Regions from separate parts of the Pseudactinotalea sp. HY160 genome, predicted to be linked through region 1. Evidence: riboswitches for the same ligand, from Rfam matches in the RefSeq annotation. Region 1 holds a riboswitch; the other holds the start of a gene.
The links. A riboswitch is a leader RNA that binds a small molecule or an ion and turns the genes downstream of it on or off. The one in region 1 is predicted to bind ZMP and ZTP.
Positions count from the first base shown of each region.

Region 1 (9,301 bases):
AAGCCGAACGACCCGATACGCCGAACGAGCGGCCCCCGCGGGGTGCCGCTCGTTCGGTGTGGGGCCGGGCGATCCGCCGATCAGGCGGATCGGCGGCGACTTCGGAGCACGAACACCGCGCCCGCGACCGCGAGGGCCGCCGACAGCAGCGCGATCGTGCCGACCGCCGTGCCGGTGTCGGGCAGCTCCCCGCCCGGGGTCTGAGGCGGCGCCTGGTCCGCGCCGGCCGCGGCCCCGGCGGATCCCGTCGGGTCGGCCGGAACGGTCGGGTCGGTCGGCACGGTCGGGTCGGCCGGGCCCGCCGATCCCGACCCTGCGTCGGTGCCGCTGCCGGCGCCGTCACTGTCGCCGGTATCGGGATTGCCACCGTCGCTGTCGCTCCCGCCGGTATCCGAGCCGTCGCCGTCATCGCTGTCGCCGCCGTCGGTGCCGTCACTCTCGTCCACGTCGACCGTGATCGTGGCCGCCACCTCGAGGGGGGTGGCGGGGTCGGTCTGGGTGAGGCCGTCGGGGAGGGCGAAGACGGCGATGGCGGCATGATCGCCCGCCCGGTGGCCGTCATAGTCCGCGATGGTCCAGGTGAGGTCGACGGTGTGGGTGCCGCCGTCGCTGTCGGTGACGGTCGTGGTCGCGGGCAGGGCGGCGAGGGCGTCGGCCTCGGAGGTGCCGTAGGCGACAGTGACGCCCTCGACCCCGGAGATCGTGGCGATCGTCGGCGACGCCGCCGGTTCGGGCAGGTCGATCCGCGGCGCGGGCACGTCGAGCACGAAGAACGGATCGGCCCCGGACGCGTTCGGGCCCACGGCGAACCGTGCGGGCGGCGCGATGAAGCCCGCGGAGACGTCGTCGGCGGTCACCGTGTACACCGCGGTGGAACAGATCGGGTCGGCTCCGGGAGCCAGGGCGCCGTAGCGGCAGTTCGGGGTCTCGGTGATGTGGAAGCCGCTGAAGTCACCCTCGATCGGCACGAGCGCGACCGTCGCGTTCGTCGTGTTCGAGTACTGGAATCGATATGTGAGCTGCGTGCCCGCCACGATCTCCGCGGGCGCGGGAGGGTTCCAGGCGCCGAGATTGGTCGCGTGAATGCCCAGGTTGACCCGGGGGCCCGCGATGACCAATTCCTGGATCGGATCCGTGGCCGGGTTCTGGGCGATGTTCTCGTCGTCCACGGCCCAGGTCTGGCCCAGATCGACGTACCCGCGGTCCAGATCCGCCTGCGTGACGACGTACTCGGCCGTGCAGTCGTAGCCGAAGCCCGGTTCCATGCCGACGTAGCGACAACCCGGGTACAGTCCCCGCCACTCGCCGGCACGCGGGACGGCGTCGAGGGTCTCGTCGGAGGTGTTCTCGACGTGGGCCGCGACCGGGATCCGGTCGCCGACCGCGTACGAGTCGGCCGGCTCGCCGGCGAGGGTGAGCGAGATGTCCAGGAGCGGCTCCCGACCGACCCGGCGGGCCTCGAATTCGGCCACCGAGATCCACTTGTCGGCGGTGTCGCCGTAGGTGCTCACGGCCTCGACCCGCACGTAGCGAGTCGATTCATCGCCGAAGTACACGCGCCTCGGGTCCGAATTCGCGGGCCACGTGCCCGTGCTGTGCTCGGTGAGGGAGTCGGCGTCCGTTCCGCTGAGGATGCGGTACCGGCCGATCGTGCCGTTGAGGCCGTCGGCGCGGGGCACCAGGGTGATGTAGGCGAGATCCTGGGCATCGCCCAGGTCGACCGTGAAGCCGCCCGGGACCTCGGTGTCGTCCGTGCCGGTGTACCACGCGGTGTGATATCGCGTTCCGGTGTCACCGTCGAACATGCTCTCCGGCCCATGGCCGGGCTGCGGCGTCGACGAGGCGGAGGCCGTGAATGCCGACTGCGGGATCGCGGTCGAGGCGATCTGTCCGTCCTGGAGCTGCACCGGCAGGGTCAGGGGCGAATCGATGCTCGTCCCGCCCGCGGTGTAGGCGGCGGTGACGTGGAGGTCGCCCGGGTCCACGAACTCCCCGATCGTGACCGGCACGGTGATCGTCGCCTGCGCGCCGGCCGCGATGGCCGGCACCGGGACGTCGGCCGCGGTCACCTCGAGCGTTCCGTCGATGCTCAGACTTCCGGCGGGCAGGTCGCCGGCCGGTCCGAGGTTGCCGATGGTCAGGTCGATGCTGTCGTCGCCGCGGTGGAGCGCGCGGTCGGCCGCGGTGATCGTGACCCCGGCGGCGTCGAGCCAGGCCCAGGTGAATCGGGCGAATTGGATGTTCTGGCCGCCCGGCTCGTACAGCAGGCCGATGGATCCGTCGGCGAGCGTCGTCAAGGTCGAGTAGGACATTCCACCCGGCTCGAACACCTTCGCGTCGGGCCAGGTCTGCCCGTCGTCGTAGGAGACCCGGATCGTGCCGTTCGAGCGGCTCGTGGCGTTCGCGTTGGAGAAGAGCAGCACCTTCGCCTCGTCGCTGCCCTGGTCCGCGTTCGGGAACGCGCGGATGATCGAGGCGTTGTTGCGCGGGTCGGGAAGGTTCGTGTCGAACACGGGATCGGTGTAGGTCTCGCCGCCGTCGGAGGAGTAGGCGATCCAGCGGCCGCCGCTCCGGCCGGAGGAACGGGAGTTGAGCATGACTCGGCCGTCGGAGAGCTCGACCACCTTGTTCTCGTCGAGGTTCGGGCCCACCGGGGCGCCGGCGTGCCACGTGGCCCCGTGGTCGTCGGAGTAGAGCGAGACCGCGTACATGCCGCCGCCCCTGCTCAGGTCCCGGACCGTGTACTGCTGGATCAGCCGGCCGGCGTACTCGCCGTATCGCAGCTGAATGCCCTCACCGGAGGCGGCGAACCGGCCGTTGAACACCTCGCCCGCGCCTCCCGGGTCGAGCGCTCCGGTCACCTCGACCGGCTCGGACCAGGTCTGGCCGCCGTCGCGGGAGGAGATGTAGACGGCGTCCATCACCTGGCGCTCGTTCGCCGGCGGGTTCGAGCCGCCCTGGTGCCAGCCCCAGTCATGGGACATGACGAAGAACGTGAAGATCTCCCCGGTCTCCCGGTCGACCACGAAGGACGGATCGGAGAACCCGAGCTTGTCGGGGTCGCCGTGGCCCTGGGCGATCGTCCGCTGCGCGGACCAGGTCTCGCCGTGGTCGTCGGAGGTGCGCAGCACGATCGAGTTCGGATTGGGGGCGTCGCCGCAGCCGCCCGGTCGCCCGTCCCAGGCGGCCAGGACGGTGCCGTCGCCCGCCGTCGTCAGGGCGGGGATCCGGTAGCACGTGAAGCCCTCGCTGCCTCCCGTGGCCAGGCGCTGGTCCGCGTAGCTAGCCGGGAGGGTCGTGTCGACGTCCCACGGGCCGCCCGCGGGGGCGCCGGGGTCGCCGGGGTCGGCGAACGCCGCGGGGGCGAGACCGATGAGGCTCAGCGCGAATGCGGCGCCGGCCGCGGCAGCTCGTCGGGAGCGCCGGAAAAACACAGCCATTGTGACTCCAGGTGGATCGACGGTGAACCCCTCAGATGCTACATAGTATGTCTGACCTTGTGAACTGATGTTCAAGTTGTGAGAGTGGCCGTCGGAAGCGGCATGCCAGGTCGGGTCGGACGCGGCCCTAGCATGACGGGATGACCATCTCGGGGGAGCCGGAGGAGCGACTCGACCGGCGACGCCTGCTCGTGCTCGCGCGTCAACACGCGCGCCAGGGCCGACGGCGGGTCCGGTCCGCAGCCCTGCCCGTGCTCGTCGCGGCCGTCGCGGCGGGCGTCGCCTGGGCGGTCGCCCACTACGGCCTCGGTCACGAGCAGCCGTTCTTCGCGCCGATCGCCGCGTGGGTGTGCCTCGGCTTCAGCCCGAGTCGGCAGATCCGCAAGGTCGCCGAATTGGCGATCGGGGTGACCCTCGGCGTCGCCCTCGGCGAGCTCATCGCCGCCGGGCTCGGAACCGGGCCCGTGCAGATCGCCGTGGTCATCGTCGTCGCCGCGCTCCTGGCCCGGTTCGTCGACCGCGGCGCGATGCTCACCGTGCAGGCAGGCGTGCAGGGGATCGTCATCGTCGCCCTGCCCGTCATCAGCGCCACGGGCGGGGCCGCCGGACGGTGGCTCGACGCCCTCATCGGGGGCGGCTTCGCCCTCCTCGTGGCCGCGCTGACCCCCGGGGACGCCCAGCGGCGTGCCCGTCAGCTCGCCCGTGCGAGCACGAGCGACCTGGCCCAGCTGCTGCGCCTGCTCGCCCGTGGCGTGGCCACCGGTGACGAGCAGCCGATCCGGGACGCGCTCATCGCGGGGCGCGCCACGCAGGGCGTGCTCGACGAATGGTCCGAGGTTGTGCGCAACGCCCGCCAGTCCGTACGGATCTCCCCGGCCTCGCGGCACTATCAGCCCGAACTCGCCGACCTGCAGCACGCGAACCTCTTCGCCGACCGCGCGATGAGGAACGCCCGCGTGATCGCCCGCCGCGGCGTGACCGCGATGAGCGCCGGCGGCGACGAGCGGATCTCAGCCTGGCTCACCCGGATCGCCGAGGGAACCGAGGAGCTCGGCCGGGCCCTCGGATCGGGAACGAGCACCCTGCCGGCCCGCGAGACGCTCGCCGGGGTCGCCGGCCGGCTCGCGCCCCAGCGCTTCGACGAGGCGGGCTGGCGGCTCCAGACCCTCGTGATCATCATGCGCTCGCTCACCGTCGACCTCCTCCAGGCGACCGGCCTCAGCTCCCAGAGCGCCACCGCGCTCCTCGCCCGCGACGAGCCCCCGCCGGCCGACTGACCGGGGCCCCGCCGGGGAGTTGTTACGATGGGACCGGCCGCGACTGGCGTTGAGGTGGAGCACCACCTGGGAGCGGCCACGACCTGACCTCCGATGCGAGCCGATCGCCTGGGCCGCGGTGGACCACCGAACCGGTGCCACACCTATCCCTGGAGTCTCGTCGTGTCCGACCGCCTACCCATCCGCCGCGCCCTAGTCTCCGTCTACGACAAGACCGGCCTGGCCGCACTCGCGGCCGGCCTGCACGAGGCCGGCGTCGAGATCGTCTCCACCGGGTCGACCGCCCAGGCCATCGCCGCGGCCGGTGTGCCCGTCACCGGTGTCGAGGACGTGACCGGCTTCCCCGAATGCCTCGACGGCCGGGTCAAGACCCTCCACCCGAAGATCCACGCCGGCATCCTCGCCGACCGGCGCCTGCCCGAGCACGTGCGCCGGCTCGACGAACTCGGGATCGCCCCGTTCGACCTCGTGGTGGTCAACCTCTACCCCTTCGCCGACACGGTCGACTCCGGCGCCGGCATCGAGGACTGCATCGAGAAGATCGACATCGGCGGCCCGTCCATGGTGCGTGCAGCGGCGAAGAACCACGCGAGCGTGGCGGTCGTCGTGGACCCGACCCGGTACGAGGCGGTGCTCGCGGCGGTGACCGCCGGCGGCTTCGACTCGCGCGACCGGGCGGGCCTCGCCGTCGACGCGTTCCGCCACACCGCCACCTACGACGTGGCCGTGGCCACGTGGCTCGGCACGGTCGTGGCCCCGGACGACGAGGGCACCGGCTTCCCGGGCTGGAAGGGCGCGACCTGGGAGCGCTCGCGCGTGCTGCGCTACGGCGAGAACCCGCACCAGGGCGCGGCCCTGTACACGGATGCCTGCGGCGGGGGACTGGCCGGTGCGACCCAGCTACACGGCAAGGAGATGAGCTACAACAACTACGTCGATGCCGACGCCGCCTGGCGCGCCGCGCACGACCACGGCGACACCCCGACCGTCGCCGTCATCAAGCACGCCAACCCGTGCGGGGTCGCCGTGGGGGAGACGATCGCCCAGGCGCACGCGCGGGCGCACGCGACCGATCCGGTCTCCGCGTTCGGTGGCGTGATCGCCGCGAACGCCGTCGTGACCGAGGAGATGGCCGATCAGGTCGCCGGCGTGTTCACCGAGGTCGTGCTCGCGCCCGGCTATGAGCCGGCGGCGCTCGAGATCCTCTCCCGCAAGAAGAACATCCGCATCCTCACGGTCGCCGGCGGCGCCGGCAGTGCCGCGGCGGCCGTGGCCGAGCGTGAGATCGCGGGCGGGCTGCTGAGCCAGCAGATCGACCGGATCGACGCCGCGGGGGACGACCCCGCGAACTGGACCCTCGCCACCGGCGCGGCCGCAGACGAGGCCACCCTCGCCGACCTCGCGTTCGCCTGGCGGGCCGTGCGGTCGGTCAAGTCGAACGCGATCCTGCTCGCCGCCGGCGGCGCCGCGGTCGGCGTGGGGATGGGGCAGGTGAACCGCGTCGACTCGTGCCGGCTCGCGGTCGAGCGGGCGGGGGAGCGGGCGAGTGGCTCCGTGGCCGCCTCCGACGCGTTCTTCCCCTTCGCCGACGGCGCGCAGGTGCTCATGGACGCCGGGGTGCGGGCGATCGTCCAACCCGGCGGCTCCGTACGCGATCAGGAGGTCGTCGACGCGGCCACGGCCGCCGGGGTGACCATGTACCTGACCGGCACGCGTCACTTCGCGCACTGACCCCGGGCGTCGCGCGCCGACGCCGGCAGCGGCCCCGAGCCCGCCGACCGGGGTGGATCGGGGCCGCTACGTCAGGGCCTTGCGGAGCTGGACGGCCAGGTCGGTGGCCAGGTCCAGGTCGATTCCCGGGTAGTCCTCGCCGGCGCGCTGGAACGCCTTGCGCACCGCCGAGGTGTCCCGGGGGGAGTCGGCCACGATCGCGCCCACGAGCCGGTCCCCGCGGAGCTGCAGCAGCGTCCAGCCGGCGCCCGGATCCCCGCGCAGCACCTCGGTGCCGCCCGGCCCCGCGAGGTCCCCGATCCGCTCGAGGTGGTGGCCGAACTGGTCCGAGAACACCTCCGGGGCCAGCAGGTTCGGCGCGGGCTCCGCGCGCTCCGGGCCGAGGATCCCCGCGGCCACACCGGCCGGATCGCGCAGCGCCGAGAACCAGTGGCCGCCGGCGAGCGGGCCGTGCCGGGGGTGGTCGCGGAGCGCGACGTCGCCCACCGCCCAGACCCGCGGCGCATCCGCGCCGGTGGCCTCGACCGTTGCGTCGCGCGGGGACACCCGGCCGTCGACGGTGACCGGCACGAAACCGCGCTCGGTCACCGGAATCCCGGAGCCGGCGAGCCAGTCGGTATTCGGGCGCACCCCGGTCGCGGCGAGCACCGCATCGGCCTCGATGTCGCCGTCCCCGGTGCGCACGATCGCGCGCAGGCCGGCGCCCGTGCCGCCCGCCGGGTCGACTGCGTGCACGGGGGTGTCGGTGCGTAGGTCCACCCCAGCGGCCTCGTGCCAGGCCCGGGTGTAGTCCCCGGCGCGGACGCCGATGTGGTCGGCCAGCGGCGCCGGCCCGGCCTCGAACACCGTGACCTCGTGGCCCGCAGCGCCCGCCTGCCCGGCGACCTCGGATCCGATCCAGCCGGCGCCGATGATCGCGAGGCGCGCCGGGGAGGCGAGTGCCGCGCGCAGCAGCGCCGCGTCCTCGAGCGTGTGCAGCGTGAGCGGCTCGGGCCAGCGGCGAACCGGCGCCGACCCCATGGCCAGCACGACCGCGCTCGCCTCGAGGCGAGCGCCGTCGTCCATGATCACGACCGACTCGGCCCCCGGCTCGAGGCGGGCGGCGCGGCCGGTGATCACCCGATCGGCCACGTCGGCCAAGGCGGTGCCCAGGTCGTCGGCGAGCCAGAGCGGCTCGGCGCGGGTGAGCAGCTCGGAGGACAGGGGCGGGCGATCGTACGGCGGATGCGGTTCGTCGCCGATCACGACCACCTCGCCGTCGTATCCGCGCTCCCGTAGTTCCGTTGCGGTGCGCAGTCCCGCGAGGCCGGCGCCGACGATCACAATCCGATTCACTCCTCCAACCTAGTCCGGCTCGATCCAGTTGGTGAGCGTCACGAGCCCGGTCGGCAGCCGTGCGAGCGCCGCGGAGATCGGCTCGGGCGGGGCGTGAACAGTGCGCAGGAGCAGGCCCACATCGCCGTGAGCGGTGATTCCCCTGCCGCTCGCGACGACGTCCGGCTCGGGGATGAGGTCGAGCAGCGCGCGCGCCTCGGCCTCCTCGTCCCCGCTCCAGCGCGCGGGAGTGAGGACGACGGCGCTCGCCCCGAGCGGGTCGACCCGCTCGAGCTCCTCCCGCACGTCGCCCCCGGTCACCACCACGACCAGCACCCGTACCCCGCGGGCGAGGCTGATGCGCGTGCGGTCGCGGATCCGGCCCGCGGCGAGCAACTCGTCGAGGGCGGCGGTCAGTCGCGGTGACGTGGGATCGGCGCCCGGTGACACGAGGCCGGGGTCGATCCGGCGGCGCAGCCCGCGCAGGACGTTCGCCGGGTGCGGATCGGCCAGTTCGGCGGGATCGCAGGGACGGACCGCCGTGGCCACGAGGCCGTCCGGTGTGAGGCGGGCCGACACCTCCACCGGCAGCTCCGCGGCCGAGGCCGGCAGGTCGCCGGCGAGCCGGATGCTGCGGTTGCCGACGAACGGCTCGTGTAACGGGCGCGTGCCGGAACCGGGCGCGAGGCGCCCCCGGGCGCGAACCCGGAGCCCGAGGACTCCGCGATGCGCATCGGTCATGAACCGCACGCGGGAATGGTCGACGTATCCGCGGCCGGCGCTGCGGGGAGGATGGCCCGGAGATCTCGACCGGCGAGTGGGATGCGCCACGTGGCGCCGATGCGCAAGAGCGCCGTGACCAGGGCCGCGGGCACATGCCGACCCAGCTGAGGCGTCCTACTCGAGTGCCACATCGTCCGTCTCCCTTCCCAGGTCGCCCATCGTGGCACTCCTCGTTCTGTGGCGACCGGTGTGTGCGCGCCATGCTGGACCAGGGCGTCGACACCGGCGGTATCCTGGCCCGTGATGAGCAGCGACCCCGTCACCCTCGCGCGCGGCCGGACGGCCGTCCTGTGGCTCGCGGTCGCGGGCGTGGTCGTGATGATCGCCGCCTCGTTCACGCTCGGGGCGCGGACCGGCATCTCGATCCTCGGCGCGGAGCTGCTCGTGCTCGCCGCGGTGCGGGCGTGTACGTCGTGGGCGGACCGGATCGCCTCCCGGTCGCGCTCGTTCGACGTCGTGCTGCTCGCCGGGATCGGCGTCGCGATCCTCGTGCTCGGGCTCACCGCCGACAACGTCTGAGGCGCGTTCGGCCCCGAATGGTGGATACGGCCCCTGGAGAGGCCGAATGAGGGGCCGCATCCACCGGTCGGCGGTCTATTTCGTGAGCGCCTCGATGATGCCGTTGAGAGTGGCCGAGGGGCGCATGACGGCGGCGACCTTCTCCTCGTCCGGCAGGTAGTAGCCGCCGATGTCGGCCGGCTTGCCCTGCACGGCGAGCAGTTCGGAGGTGATCGTCTCCTCGTTCTCGGTCAGCGC
Region 1 covers NZ_WHMT01000014.1:56,370-65,670, forward strand. Annotated here, with positions in the region: gene GCG21_RS12480 (exo-alpha-sialidase) at 81-3,440, opposite strand; gene GCG21_RS12485 (aromatic acid exporter family protein) at 3,581-4,717, shown strand; ZMP/ZTP riboswitch at 4,747-4,838, shown strand; gene purH (bifunctional phosphoribosylaminoimidazolecarboxamide formyltransferase/IMP cyclohydrolase) at 4,880-6,448, shown strand; gene GCG21_RS17325 (FAD-dependent oxidoreductase) at 6,515-7,783, opposite strand; gene GCG21_RS12500 (hypothetical protein) at 7,793-8,503, opposite strand; gene GCG21_RS12505 (DUF3017 domain-containing protein) at 8,789-9,064, shown strand; gene GCG21_RS12510 (NADP-dependent isocitrate dehydrogenase) at 9,140-9,301, opposite strand, start outside.

Region 2 (9,301 bases), on a different contig from region 1:
AGGTCTCCCGGTAGCTGTTCGTCATCACGATCTGCGGGCGCAGCCGCCGGATCTGCTCGCACAGCGTCGCCCGCAACTCGAGCGAGTGCTCGAGCGTGCCGTCCGGTCGGCGCAGGAAGATCACGTCCTCGACGCCGACGATCCGGCACGAGTCGACCTGCTCGCGCTCCCGCAGCGGTCCCGCCCGATCGGGTGCCATCGAGTCGATGCCCGCCTCGCCCGAGGTGACCATGACGTACGTGATGTGCTTGCCCTGCGCCGTCCAGCGGGCGATCGCCCCGGCGGCGCCGAACTCCATGTCGTCCGGGTGCGCCACGATCGCGACGGCGCGCTCCCAGTCCTCGTCGAGTGGTTGCAGTTCCATGCCACTCACCGTAGGCGACGGAGCGGGCCGGCTACCGGAACACGACCGTGCGGTGTGCGTCGAGCAGCACCCGGTGCTCGGCGTGCCAGCGCACGGCCCGGGCGAGCACCCGGCGCTCGACGTCCTGACCGAGCCGCATGAGTTCGGTCGGGTCCTCCGCGTGCGTGACCCGCTCGACGTCCTGCTCGATGATCGGGCCCTCGTCCAGGTCGGCCGTCGCATAGTGCGCGGTCGCCCCGATGAGCTTGACCCCGCGAGCGTGCGCCTGGGCGTAGGGCCGGGCGCCCTTGAACGAGGGCAGGAACGAGTGGTGGATGTTGATGATCCGCCCGGGCAGGGCACGACACAGGTCGTCCGAGAGGATCTGCATGTACCGGGCCATGACCACGAGCTCGGCGTCCAGCTCGGCGGTGAGCTCGAGCAGCCGGTTCTCCGCCTCGGCCTTCGTCGCCTTCGTCACGGGGATGTGATGGAACGGCACGCCGTAGAATTCGGCGATCGGCGCGAGGGTCGTGTGGTTCGACACGACGGCCACGATGTCGGTCGGCAGCCCGGTCGAGCGCTGTCGGAAGAGCAGGTCGGTGAGGCAGTGCGCCGTGGTCGAGACCATGACGATCGTGCGCATCGCCCGGCCCACCCGGTCGAGGGTCCAGGTCATCCCGAACGAGGAGGCCACCGGCTCGAGCACCGACCGCAGCGGCCCCTCGCCCGCACCGGACTCGACCTGGACCCGCATGAAGAACAACCCGGACTCCGGATCGCCGAACTGCTGTGACTCGGTGATGTTGCCGCCGATCCCGGCCACGGCACCGGCCACGGCATGGACGATCCCGGGGCGGTCGGGGCAGGAGAGGGTGAGGACCCACTGGGGTGCGCTGTCAGTCACAACGGCCAGGGTAGCCGCCCGGCCCGACATCGTCTCACCCACGGCGCTGCGCCGTGCGCCGGGGGAGTCCGAGGTGCAAGGATGGGGTCATGAGCGAAGACCTGCGGATCGACCTGGTCGAACAATCCTGCGCCGGCGAGCTGCTGACGGTGCGCCGGGCCGCGTTCGTGACCGAGGCCCAGCTGTACGGGGACCCGAACATCCCCTCCCTCACGCAGACCCTGGCGGAGCTCGAGGCCGATCTCGATCGTGCCGACGTCGTCACGCTCGGGGCGTGGACCGGCTCGCGGCTCGTGGGCTCCGTGCGCGTGGGCCTCGAGGAGGACCGGGCGCTGCTCGGCCGCCTCGCCGTGGTGCCGGACCTGCAGGGCCAGGGGATCGGCACCCAGCTCCTCATGGCCGTGCTCCACTACCTGCCCGAGGACACGAAGGAGGTCTGGGTCTTCACCGGCCAGGACTCCAAGCAGAACCTCGCGATGTACGACAAGCACGGCTTCGAGCACCAGTACGACCAGAACGCCGGCGATCTCACCTACGCCTACCTGCGCAAGATCCTTGGCGACGGGCCGGATGAGGCGCAGACTGAACACGAGGTCGACTCCGCCTCCTGACCCCGGCACCGACGATGGGGAAGGATTTCATGCACGCGCTCACTACGCGCCACGCCCTCGCGGCCGGCGCCCTGGCCGCGGCGCTGCTCGCATCGCTGAGCGGCTGTGAGAGTGGGGACGACGGCGGCTCGCCCACCCCGCCCGCGTCACCGCCGGCCTCGGTCACGCCGAGCGAGCCGGGGCCGAACGAGTCGGCGCCCACGGGCTCGCAGAGCGATACCGCGAGCCCGACGTCCACCCCGACGCCCACCCCGACACGGAGTGAGACCGGCGGGACCGATGCGCCCATCCCGACCGACGCCGCCGACTACGCCGACGCCCTGATCGTCGCCTGGGGGTCGGGGGATCACGACCGGATGGTCGAGCTCGCCACCCCCGAGGTGGTCGAGGAGCTCACCGGTCATGCCGATCCGGGCGGCCCGCACTGGGATCGGGTCGGCGAGGACTCCGGGGCCGGATCCACCTTCGTGCGGTACGAGGACACGAGCACCGGGGAGACCGTCGAATTGCGAGTCGAACTCCAGGCGGCCGGTCAGGGGCGGGAGCACGCCGTCGCCGAGGTGAAGTTCGGCTGAGGCGGAGCGCGCCGGTCAGTCGGTCAGCCGGGCCTCGACCCGGTCGACCTTCTCGGTCAGCTGATTCGTGAAGCCGGGCCGGATGTCGGCCTTGAGCACGAGTCCGACCCGCGGGGAGCCCTCGCCGGCCGCGTCGAGGGCCGCCTTGACCACGGCCATGACCTCGTCCCATTCGCCCTCGATCGTGGTGAACATGGCGGTGGTCTCGTTCGGCAGGCCGGAGTCGCGGATGACCCGGACGGCCTTGGCCACCGCGTCGCTCACGCCCCCGGTCTCGTCGCCGGCGGAGGGGCTGATACTGATCGCTACGAGCATGCGTCCAGCCTAGTGACCGTTCCCGCGTCCGGCCACGGCCGGTGGGCGGCGATCGCATATCGGATCGCCGCCGGTTCCTTGTACACTGGCATCATCGCGACTGGCGCAGAGGTGGATCACCACCGGGGAGCGATGCCAAGGAGTTCGTGGTCGCCCGCCTGGGCCACGGAATCGACTGAGACCGACCGAGATCGATCGACATCCGTCGACACCGTCGAGACCCGTACTTGGAGAACCCGTGACGCAAGAAGCCGCCGCCAACATGCCCCTGGCCGAGCTCGATCCCGAGATCGCCGCCGTGCTCGAGGGGGAGCTCGTCCGCCAGCGCGACACCCTCGAGATGATCGCCTCGGAGAACTTCGTTCCCCGCGCCGTGCTCCAGGCCCAGGGGTCGGTGCTGACGAACAAGTACGCCGAGGGCTACCCCGGCCGCCGCTACTACGGTGGCTGCGAGCAGGTCGACATCGCCGAGTCGCTCGCGATCGAGCGCGCGAAGTCCCTTTTCGGCGCCGACTACGCGAACGTCCAGCCCCACTCGGGTGCGACCGCGAACGCCGCCGTGCTCCACGCCCTCATCAAGCCGGGCGACAAGATCCTCGGCCTCTCGCTCGCGCACGGCGGGCACCTGACCCACGGCATGAAGATCAACTTCTCCGGCAAGCTGTACGACGTCGCCGCCTACGGCGTGGCCGAGGACACCCACCTGATCGACTACGACGCGCTGCGTGCCCGCGCCATCGAGGAGCAGCCGAAGGTCATCATCGCCGGCTGGTCGGCCTACCCCCGCCACCTCGACTTCGAGGCGTTCCGCTCGATCGCGGACGAGGTCGGCGCCTACCTGTGGACCGACATGGCCCACTTCGCGGGTCTCGTGGCCGCCGGTCTGCACCCGAACCCGGTACCGTTCTCGGACGTCACCTCGACCACCGTGCACAAGACGCTCGGCGGCCCCCGCTCGGGCCTCATCCTCTCCCGTGACGGTGAGACGTTCGGCAAGAAGCTCGACTCGGCCGTCTTCCCGGGCCAGCAGGGCGGTCCGCTCATGCACGTCGTGGCGGCGAAGGCCACGGCCCTCAAGGTCGCGGCCGGCGCGGACTTCCGCGAGCGGCAGGCCCGCACGATCTCGGGCGCGCGGATCATCGCCGACCGGTTGCTCGCGGAGGACGTGAAGAAGGCGGGCGTGTCCGTCGTCTCCGGTGGTACCGACGTCCACCTCGTGCTCGTGGACCTGCGCCACTCCGACCTCGACGGCCAGCAGGCCGAGGACCTCCTGCACGCGGCCGGCATCACGGTCAACCGCAACGCCGTGCCGTTCGACCCGCGCCCGCCCCGGGTCACCTCCGGCCTGCGGATCGGCACCCCGGCGCTCGCCTCCCGAGGCTTCGGCGACGAGGAGTTCACCGAGGTCGCCGACATCATCGCGGGGCTGCTCGCGACCGGCGCGGGCGCCGACGTCGAGGCGGCCAAGGCCCGCGTGGCCAAGCTGACCGGCGCGTTCCCGCTCTACCCCGGCCTGCAGCAGTGAGTGCTCGGATGCTGCCGGGCGGCCCGGTCGCGGACGCGGTCCTCGCCGGCCTCGCGCCCCGGATCGCCGCGCTCACCGCGGCCGGGCACACCCCGGGCCTGGGCACGATCCTCGTTGGCTCCGACTCCGCCTCCGCCGGGTACATCCGGATGAAGCAGACCAAGGCCACCGAGCTCGGGTTCACCGCGCCGCACATCCATCTCGGGGACGACGCCACGCAGGCCGACGTGCTCGCCGCGGTCGCCGACATGAACGAGGCGGACGACGTGGACGCCGTGCTCATCCAGCACCCGACCCCGCCGCAGATCGATTTCGACGCCGCCCTGCTCGCCCTCGACCCCGATAAGGACGTCGACGGCCTGCACCCGGTGAACATGGGCCGCCTCGCCCTGGGGATGCCCGGGCCGGTCCCGTGCACGCCCGCGGGCATCGAGGCGATCCTCGCCCACTACGAGATCGAGGTCTCCGGGCGCCACGTCGTGATCCTCGGCCGGGGCACGACGCTCGGCCGGCCGCTCGCGCTGCTGCTCTCGCAGAAGCGTCCGACCGCGAACGCCGCGGTGACCGTCGTCCACACGGGCGTGCCGGACTGGGCCGACTACACCCGCCGCGCCGAGATCGTCATCGCCGCCGCGGGCGTGCCCGGCATCCTCCAGCCCGAGCACCTGACCCCGGGCGTCACCGTCATCGGCGGCGGCGTCCGCTACGAGGGCCGCAGGCTCCTGCCGGACGTCGACGAGGCCTGCGAGCAGGTCGCCGGCGCCATCACCCCGCGCATCGGGGGAGTGGGCCCGACGACCATCGCCATGCTCTTCAAGAACGCGGTCGAGGCCGCGGAACGCCGGGCGGGCCTGGCGGCCTGAGCTCAGCCGTTCACAACGACCTTGTGGTCGGGAATCGCGCGATTCCCGACCACAAGGTCGTTCTCGACGAGTGATACGACTCAGCGCCGCAGCGCCCGTTTCGCGAGCGAGTTCCCGAGCCACTGCACGAGCTGGACGATGATCACGATGATCACCACGACGGTCGCGGTCACGGCCCAGTCGTACTGCTGGTAGCCGTACACGATCGCGACGTCGCCGAGCCCACCGGCGCCGAGGTATCCGCCGATCGCCGACATGTCGAGCACGCCGACGAACAGGAACGTGTACCCGAGGATGAGCGGGGCGAGCGCCTCGGGGATGAGCACGGTGAGGATGATCCGCAGCGGCGAGGCGCCCATCGCGCGCGCCGCCTCGACCACGCCCGGGTCGATCGACAGCAGGTTCTGCTCCACGAGCCGGGAGAACACGAACGCGGCCATGAAGCACATCGCGAACGTGAACGCCTCGATGCCGATGATCCGCCCGGTCACCAGCTTGGTCAGCGGCCCGAGCGCCACGAGGAAGATGATGAACGGGATCGGTCGCACGATGTTCACGCCCAGGTTGAGGATCGTGAAGGTGGCCCGGTTCGCGAGCAGGTTGCCGCTGCGCGTCACGTACAGCCCGATCCCGAGCGCGAGCCCGACGACGCCGCCCGCGGCGAGGGTGATGAGGACCATGTAGGCCGTCTGCCCGAGGGCCTCGAGCAGCAGCGGCGCCATGTCGCCGGCCGTCACGGGCGCACCTCCGATGCTCCGGAACCGCTTGTGGACGACGTCGCTCCCCAGTCCTCGACGTCCGTCAGTCCGCGCAGCTCGGCCACGGCCCCGGCCACGCCGGGCCCGGTCAGCTCGTAGGTGAGCGAACCGGACGGCCGTCCGGACACCTCCGTGATGCCGCCGTAGACGAGGGTGGCGGCCACGTCGTGCCGGCCGAGGACCGACTGGAGGCGAACGCTCGAGCGAGTCTCGTCGTCCACACCGATCGTGAGAAGCCGCCCCGTGTGGCGGGCGCGCAGCCGCTCGACCACCTCGGCCGAGGGCCGGTCGCGCCGGGTGGAGGCGACGAACGTGCGGGTCATGGGCGCGCGCGGGCGCGTGAACACGTCGTAGGTGGGGCCGGCCTCGACCACGCGGCCCGAGTCCATGACCGCCACCCGGTGGCAGATCGCGCGCACGACGTCCATCTCGTGGGTGATGACGACGACCGTGATGCCCAGCTCGGCGTTGACCCGTTGCAGCAGGGAGAGCACGTCGGCGGTCGTCTCCGGGTCGAGCGCACTGGTGGGCTCGTCGGCGAGCAGGATCCGCGGGCTGGTCGCGAGCGCCCGGGCGATGCCCACGCGCTGCTTCTGGCCACCGGAGAGCTTCGCGGGATACGCGCGTGCCTTGTCGGACAGCCCCACGAACTCGAGCAGCTCGGCCACCCGCGCCCGGCGCCGGGTCCGCGGCCAGCCCGCTACCTCGAGCGGATAGGCCACGTTCGCGGCGACGGTGCGCGAGCCGAGCAGGTTGAAGTGCTGGAAGATCATGCCGATCCCGGCCCGGACCCCGCGCAGCCGCGTCTCGCTCAGCGGCGAGAGCGGCTCGCCGGCGACGGTGAGCTCGCCGGCATCGTGCCGCTCGAGGGCGTTGATGAGTCGCACGAGGGTGCTCTTGCCCGCACCCGAGTAGCCGATGACCCCGAAGATCTCCCCGGCGTGGATCTCGAGGGAGACCTCGTCGACGGCGCGCAGTGCGCCGAAGGACTTGCTCACGCGCTCGAGGCGGATGATGGTGTCGGTCATGGGTGGGCGACTCAGCCGTCGATGTCGGTCTGCAGCCCGGTCAGGATGTCAGCCAGCGCGGCCGGGGCCTTGTCGAGGAAGGCCGCGGTGCCGCCGGCGACCTCCTGCACGCCGGCCTCGACGGTCGCGTCGTGGTAGATCTCGGCGAGCTTGGCGAAGGTCGGGTTGTCGGCGTCGCCGGCCCGGGCCGCCCAGATGTTGATGTAGGGGGCGGCGGCGTCGGACTCGGGGTCGTCGGAGAAGAGCGCGTCGTCGGCGCTCAGGCCGGCCTTGCCCACGAAGTCGTTGTTGATGATCGAGGCGTCGACGTCCTCGAGCGCGAGCGGGGTCTGGGCGGCGTCGACGGGGGTGACGCTCACCCGGGAGGAGTCGAGCACGTCGCTCGGGGTGGAGAAGGCGTTCCCGCCGCCGGCGAGCTCGATCAGCCCGGCCTCCTGGAGCACGAGGAGCGCACGGGCCTGGTTCGTGGCGTCGTTGGGGATGGCGACCTCGCCGCCCTCGGGGATCTCCTCGATGGTGGAGTGCTCGGTCGAGTAGATGCCGAGCGGGTAGACCGCGGTCGACCCGATCGCCACGAGGTCGCCGTCGGCCTTCGCGTTGTACTGGGCGAGGAAGAGCAGGTGCTGGAACTGGTTGAGGTCGAGTTCGCCGTCGGTGAGCGCCTAGTTGGGCAGCTGGTAGTCGGTGAAGTTGACGAACTCGACGCTGATCCCCTCGGCGGCCGCGAGGTCGGTGAACGTGTCCCAGTAGTCCTCGGCGGCCGTGACCACGCCGATCCGGATCGGGTCGTCGCTGCCGCCGGTCGAGGCCGCGGCGGGGGCATCGCTGCCGCAGGCGGTCAGGGCGAGGGCGCCGGCGGTGAGGAGGGAGGCGAGTGCGGCGTGCTTGAGGCGGAGGGAGGACATGGGTGTGGTTCCTTCGTGCTGGGGCGGCGCGGATGGGCCGCCGTTCGGGGCGGGACGGCTCGCGGCAGCGGTCGTGCTCACGGGCCTGGCGGGTCGGTGCGGGTGGGGGACGACCCGATGCGCCGCTCAGATGGGCGCGGGGGAGGCGTGGTTCAGGCGCACATTCGCATCATTCGGCCCGGGGAGGGCCGAAGGGATGCGCGCAGGACGATCGAGGTGGACACGGGTGCCATTGTGCATGGGCGCGAGTCGGCGTGCTCGTGGGCCGCCGCAAGTGTTCAGCATGTGGACGACGTCGCTCCCCTTGCGTAGCGGCGGCAGGCGCCGTAATGTCAGGTCCGAAATATCTTTACGACCAGTAGTGATCTGGCAACAGATATTTTCATCAACGTTCCGTGCTGCGCACGGTTGCCGGTCCGGAACGGTGCGACTCACCCAACACAGGAGGAACAACGGTGTCCCGAACACTTCGACGGGCCGGTCGCGCGACCGGTACGCGTGCCTGCCTCGCCGCGCTCGCGGCGGGCGGTCTCGTGGCGGCCACGATGCTGCCGGCCCAGGCCGCCATCGATCCGCCCAGCGACGCGGATGCGATCGCCCAGATTGTCGCAGACATGAGCCTCGAGGAGCTCATCGGCCAGATGACCTGGACCCACGTCTACGGCAACTCCGCCGACGACGACTCGATGAAGTCCAAGAATCAGGCCCGCTACGGCGTCGACACGCCGGCCGAGGTCGTGGAGAAGTACGACCTCGGCGGTGTGCTCTACTTCGCCTGGTCGAATCCTGTGGTCGAGCACGATCCCGTCGGCAGCGCCGAACTGTCGAATGGCTTGCAGGAGGCGTCCGTCGGGGAGGACGGATCGGGGATCCCGCTCGCCGTGACGATCGACCAGGAGGGCGGCATCGTCGCCCGGGTCGGCTCCCCGGCCACGGTGTTCCCGGGCAACATGGCCCTCGGCGCGACCTTCGACGCGGGCCTCGCCTATGACCAAGGGGCGGTCCTCGCGAAGGAGATGACCGCCATGGGCATCAACGTCGACTTCGCCCCGAGCGTCGACCTCAACACGAACCCGGACAACCCCGTCATCGGCGTGCGGTCGATGGGCTCCGATCCCGATGCGGTCTCGGAGCTCGGCGTCGCGCAGATCAACGGTATGCAGGAACAGGGCATGGCGGCAACGGCCAAGCATTTCCCCGGTCATGGGGATACGGCCACGGACTCCCACACCGGCCTGCCGATCGTCACGTACGATCGCGCGACCCTGAACACGCACCTCGAGCCCTTCGAGGCCGCGATCGACGCCGGCGTCGACATGATCATGACCGCCCACATCATCGTCGAGGCGATCGACCCGGACATGCCGGGCACGCTCTCGAAGAAGGTGCTCACCGGGCTGCTGCGCGAGGAACTCGGCTTCGACGGGCTGATCACGACCGACGCCCTCGACATGGACGCGCTCAAGAACAT
Region 2 covers NZ_WHMT01000021.1:38,938-48,238, reverse strand. Annotated here, with positions in the region: gene GCG21_RS14235 (PIG-L deacetylase family protein) at 1-364, opposite strand, end outside; gene purU (formyltetrahydrofolate deformylase) at 396-1,280, opposite strand; gene GCG21_RS14225 (GNAT family N-acetyltransferase) at 1,340-1,861, shown strand; gene GCG21_RS14220 (hypothetical protein) at 1,891-2,436, shown strand; gene GCG21_RS14215 (MTH1187 family thiamine-binding protein) at 2,452-2,751, opposite strand; ZMP/ZTP riboswitch at 2,838-2,922, shown strand; gene glyA (serine hydroxymethyltransferase) at 3,014-4,276, shown strand; gene GCG21_RS14205 (bifunctional 5,10-methylenetetrahydrofolate dehydrogenase/5,10-methenyltetrahydrofolate cyclohydrolase) at 4,273-5,139, shown strand; gene GCG21_RS14200 (methionine ABC transporter permease) at 5,220-5,861, opposite strand; gene GCG21_RS14195 (methionine ABC transporter ATP-binding protein) at 5,873-6,925, opposite strand; partial or broken gene GCG21_RS14190 (MetQ/NlpA family ABC transporter substrate-binding protein) at 6,937-7,575, opposite strand; gene GCG21_RS16820 (hypothetical protein) at 7,588-7,830, opposite strand; gene GCG21_RS14185 (glycoside hydrolase family 3 N-terminal domain-containing protein) at 8,286-9,301, shown strand, end outside.
Region 2: it holds a riboswitch for ZMP and ZTP, as region 1 does, so the genes downstream of both, glyA (serine hydroxymethyltransferase) here and purH (bifunctional phosphoribosylaminoimidazolecarboxamide formyltransferase/IMP cyclohydrolase) in region 1, are expected to answer to the same signal.